Regions from separate parts of the Schaalia dentiphila ATCC 17982 genome, predicted to be linked through region 1. Evidence: riboswitches for the same ligand, from Rfam matches in the RefSeq annotation. Region 1 holds a riboswitch; the other holds the start of a gene.
What was found. Region 1 has a riboswitch for thiamine pyrophosphate ahead of ACTODO_RS02985 (ECF transporter S component). Riboswitches for the same ligand answer to the same signal wherever they lie in the genome.
Positions count from the first base shown of each region.

Region 2: it holds a riboswitch for thiamine pyrophosphate, as region 1 does, so the genes downstream of both, ACTODO_RS07475 (phosphotransferase enzyme family protein) here and ACTODO_RS02985 (ECF transporter S component) in region 1, are expected to answer to the same signal.

Region 1 is NZ_DS264586.1:710,988-713,368, reverse strand. Features, by position in the region: gene ACTODO_RS02990 (amino acid permease) at 1-573, shown strand, start outside; TPP riboswitch at 602-703, shown strand; gene ACTODO_RS02985 (ECF transporter S component) at 734-1,333, shown strand; gene ACTODO_RS02980 (ATP-binding cassette domain-containing protein) at 1,344-2,381, shown strand, end outside.
Region 2 is NZ_DS264586.1:1,753,489-1,755,869, forward strand. Features, by position in the region: gene ACTODO_RS07470 (ABC transporter substrate-binding protein) at 1-170, opposite strand, end outside; gene ACTODO_RS07475 (phosphotransferase enzyme family protein) at 182-1,273, opposite strand; TPP riboswitch at 1,334-1,441, opposite strand; gene rimP (ribosome maturation factor RimP) at 1,537-2,007, opposite strand; gene ACTODO_RS07485 (hypothetical protein) at 2,078-2,381, shown strand, end outside.

The sequences.
Region 1 (2,381 bases):
CTGGTGGTCCTCTCCTCGGCCGCGTCGAGCGCGAACTCAGGCATCTACTCCACGTCGCGCATGCTCTACGGCCTGGCGCGCCAGGAGCAGGCGCCGGGCACCTTCGCGCGCCTCTCCAAGCACCACGTGCCCCTCAACGCCCTGTTCCTGTCCTGCGTGTGCCTCCTGTCGGGCATCGTCATCATGGGGATGGGCGGCTCGATCTCCGCGGCCTTCACGCTGGTGACCTCGGTGTCGGCCACGCTGTTCATGGGCGTGTGGGTGGTCATCGTTGTGTCCTACCTGGTCTACCTGCGCAAGCGCCCGCAGCTGCATGTGGCCTCGAAGTTCAAGGCCCCCGGCGGCGCGATCAGCGCATGGATCGTCCTGGCGTTCATGGGCTGCATGGGCGTCATCCTGGCGATGTGGGACGATACTCGCCCCGGCCTCGTCTATTCCCTGATTTGGATTGCGTTCATCGTGGGCGCGGCCTTCGCGAACCGCCATTTCCTGCTGTGTCGCGCGTCGCGCGGTGTCCTCGGTGACGGGGGCACGGGAGAGGGCCCTCATACCGGCCCCCACCTGCATGAGTAGCGCAATGAATACCAAGTGACTATGCTCGCCAGAGTGCCACGGGAGCTCGAACCGAGCTGAGAGGGGACCACCCCCGACCGTAGAACCTGATCCGGATCATACCGGCGTAGGAAGGCTCTTCCCTCGTGGCCGCCGTGCAACACGAAGGGAGTTTTTTCGCATGGCATCCACTGCTCCGTCCCTCCGCTGGAGGGTCATTGACATCGTCACCGCCGCCGTCCTGGGCGTCGCTTGCGGCCTTATTTTTGTCGTCTGGAACCAGGTGGGCGGCGCAAGTTACGAGTTCCTCAAGACCATCGGCCCCGGCGTGGGTGGCCTGGTGACGGGCGTCTGGCTGCTGGGCGGCACGCTCGGTGGCTACGTCATCCGCAAGCCCGGCGCCGCGCTCTTCGTCGAGCTGATGGCGGCGACCGTCTCCATGGCCCTGGGTTCCCAGTGGGCCGTCGAGACCATCTACTCGGGTCTCGCGCAGGGCCTCGGCGCGGAGGTCGTCTTCGCCCTGGTCGCCTACCGCCGCTTCAACGCGACGATCGTGGGCGCTGCGGGCGCCGTGTCCTTCGCGTTCGAGTGGGTCCTCGAGCTCTTCCTCTCCGGCCACCTCGCAAAGGGCGTGCTCTACAACGCGATCTACCTCGTGTGCGGCATGGCGTCGGGCATCGTCCTGGCGGGCATCCTCGCCTGGGCGCTGACGAATGCGCTGGCAAAGACAGGCGCCCTGGATCGCTTCGCCTCCGGCCGTGGAGCGCGTGAGCTTGTCTGATTTCGGATCCATGGACGAGGCCTACTCCGCCTCCGCCCGCGCCGCTTCCTCCGCGGACGGCCAGGTGCCGCTGGGTGAGGGTGCGGGCGCGCGCGTGTGCGCGCGCGGCTGGGGATGGCGTCACGCCGGGCGCAAGAACGCCGTGCTGTCGGGTGTTGATCTCGATATCGCGCCGGGCGAGCGTGTGCTGGTGTTGGGCCCGTCCGGGTCGGGCAAGTCGACGCTCATGGGTGGCTTGGCCGGCCTGCTGGGCGGCGCCGAGGAGGGCGAGGCCACCGGCACGCTCACCGTCGACGGCGTCGCTCCGGCACAGGCGAGGGGCCGCGTGGGCCTGCTTATGCAGGACCCCGAGGCTCAGGTGGTTCTCGCCCGCGTGGGCGACGACGTGGCCTTCGGCATGGAAAACCTGGGGGTTGCGCGCGAGGAGATCTGGCCGCGCGTGGAGAACTCGCTTGAAGCAGTGGGCCTGAGCGTCCCCCTGGATCATTCGACGACGGAGCTGTCGGGCGGGCAGAAGCAGCGCCTGGCCCTGGCGTCGATTCTCGCGATGGGCCCGGGCCTGCTGCTCCTGGACGAGCCCACTGCGAACCTGGACCCGAGCGGCGTCGCCGAGGTGCGCGCCGCCGTCGAAACCGTCGTCGAGCGCACGGGCGCGACCGTGGTCGTCGTCGAGCACCGCGTCGACGTGTGGGCCTCTCTCGTGGATCGCGTCATCGTGGTCGCGGACGGTACGATCGCCGCAGACGGCCCGCTCGACGAGGTCCTCGCGCAGCAGGGCGACGCCCTGCGCGAGCGCGGCATCTGGCTTCCCGGCGACGACGTCGCCGCCGAGGTCGGACCCGCCCCCAAGGTCCCACCGGCCTCGTCCGAAAGCCCGGAAGGGGGAGCGCGAGGCACCACCCCGATCACCCGCGTCACCGGCCTGACGATCGGCTACGACGCGTCCGCCCCCGTACGCAGCGGCATCGACCTGACGATCGAGCGCGGCGTCTCCACCTGCATCGTTGGCGCTAACGGCGCCGGAAAATCAACCTTTGCCCTGACGCTC
Region 2 (2,381 bases), 1.0 Mb from region 1:
ATGGCGAGGTAGACGCCGGAGTGGTTGGTATTCGGGGTCCAGTCCAAAACGACGCTGACGCTCTGGCGTTGTGGGCTGCTCTGTGGGGTGCTCGCGTTGCCTGCGCACGATGCGAGCGCGAGCGCGCAGGCGGGCAGGAGGGCAGTCAGTGCTGCGAGTGGTCGTCTCATCGTTGGTCCTTTCAGTGGTGTGAGATCGCGTCGTCGAGCCATGCGAGGTAGTCGCGCCCGGGTGGGCGGGTGAACCATCGCGTGTGCTCACCGAAGAAAACGTCCAGGCACCAGTCGGCGCCGGGCATGGATCTGGTCGCCCCGTACTGGTATTCGATCCAGTTCAGGCCGGATTCGGCTTGAATCAGGGGCATGAGGGCGAGGAGGCCTCGCCGCTCGAGCGGGCTGAGGGGTCGCACTTCCTCGTATCCGTCGATGAGGGCGAGGGTGATGTCGCGGTGGACTGCTTCTTCGTCGCCGTCGACGATGCGGGTCCATTCGAAGGCGTTTCGTTCGATGATGAGAGCCAGGTCGTAGACGGAGGGGTTGCGGTCTGCCAGTCCGAAGTCGATGAACTCGGAGGGGGCCAGGCCCTTCCAGAAGACGTTGGAGACGTGCAGGTCTCCGTGCGTCCAGGAGGTGGGCAGCTGGGCGGCGATGGGGGCGTAGGCGGCCGCGAAGTCAAGGTGGGGTGCCCACTCGTCCTCGATGCGCCTGCCGGAGTCACGCAGGTAGGCCTGGACACCGGGACGCTCGGCGAGCCACTGGGGCAAGTCGCGGCGAGGGTCCTGCGCAAAGAGTCGCATCCTGGATTGATAGGCGCTCGGTGGGTTGAGCGCGGCGTGATAATCCGACGAGGCCAGGGCGAGGCGGGCGGTCATTGATCCGAGGGCGTGGGCTTCGTCGAGCGTGCCGGGAATCGTCCACGTGGGGTTGTCGCGGTAGCGGTCCTCACCGATGGCACCCTCGCACACTTCCCACGTCCCCGTCGGCGTTTCCCAGACGGTGTCAGAGTCGGCGAAGGGTAGGAATGCGGGGGTGGGAAATCCTCTCGCGCGGATGTGTGCGACGAGGCCGTGGACTGCGCGCAGATGGTCGGCGGGGACGGCACCGGGTGCGTAGCGTTTGATGAAGACTGTCGAGGTGCCTGCGTCGACGAGGATTCCCGCTGCTGTGGGGCGATGAGAGACCTGCAGGACGGTACCTGCGAGAGGGGTGGCGAGGCGGGTAAGCACCCGCTCGCATTCGCCTTCGGAGATGACGGGCCAGACCCTGGTCGTCACGTCAAGGTGTTTGTTGCTGTCGCTCACTACGGCTCTTTCGCGTGCGCGCACGAGCCTTCGTGGAAGAAGTGTCTGCGTCCCTACGCCGGTATGATCCGGATCAGGTGTGTCGGTCGGAGGATCGCCTCCCTCTCAGCCCCCTACTGTCAGGGCTCCCGTGCATCGCGTCACACTCTACACCCCGACGGGGGATATATCAAATAGATCACAGAAATATGCCCGGCTGCGTGGACGCAGCCGGGCACGTGAGCGGTGTGAGGAGCTTAGTCCCCCGACCCAAAGTCGACGCGGGAGCGCGCCTTCCTCATGTCCTGATAGTCAATGATCGTCGTTTCGCCGTCGACATCGATCGTTGCGCTGGTCTCGTTCGCGGCGACGACGCGTCCGGAGACGTAGCCGCCGGCTCGCAGCTTGATGCGCACGAGGCGTCCGATCTGTCGCATCCAGTGCCCGACCTTCGTGAGCTCGCGTTCGGCCCCGGGAGTAGACACTTCCAGCAAGTACTCGCCGTCGATCGGATCCGCAACGTCCAGGGCTTTCGAGACGGCGCGGGACACGTCTGCGAGCGTGTCGGAATCAATTCCACCTGCGCCGATCGGTGCCTCGACGATGACCCGCAGGAGCGGCATCGCATCTGAGCGCGAACGGATGACTGAGTCCAGTTCCAGTCCCGACTGTGCGACCACGGGAGCCAGCAGCTCCTCGAGCGGTCCCTCTGACGTGGACGATGCCATATGTGCCTATCTTTCTGTCGCGTAAGCGGGTCAGTTCCCTATCGTACCCGGGGTGTGGGATGATGCGGATGTGCGTTTCGCAAAACTGACTTTGACCACACGTCGCCTCCCCGGCCTCGCTGCGACTGGAGCGGCGCTTCTCGCGCTGTCCGCGTGCTCGTCCTCGTCCCTGCCGACTCTGTCTGGTTTTGACGCGGTGCGCGACCAGGCCGCGCGTACGGAGGCGGCAGCATCCGAGCGCGCGACCCAGCTCGCCGAGGTCGCGACAGAGTGCGCATCGTGTTCGGCTGCTCTGCGTTCCGTCGCGTCGGCGTCACATGAGCGGCTCGAGGCGCTGGGGGGCCTGTGGGATCCGTGGGGAGGGGCGGTGCCCG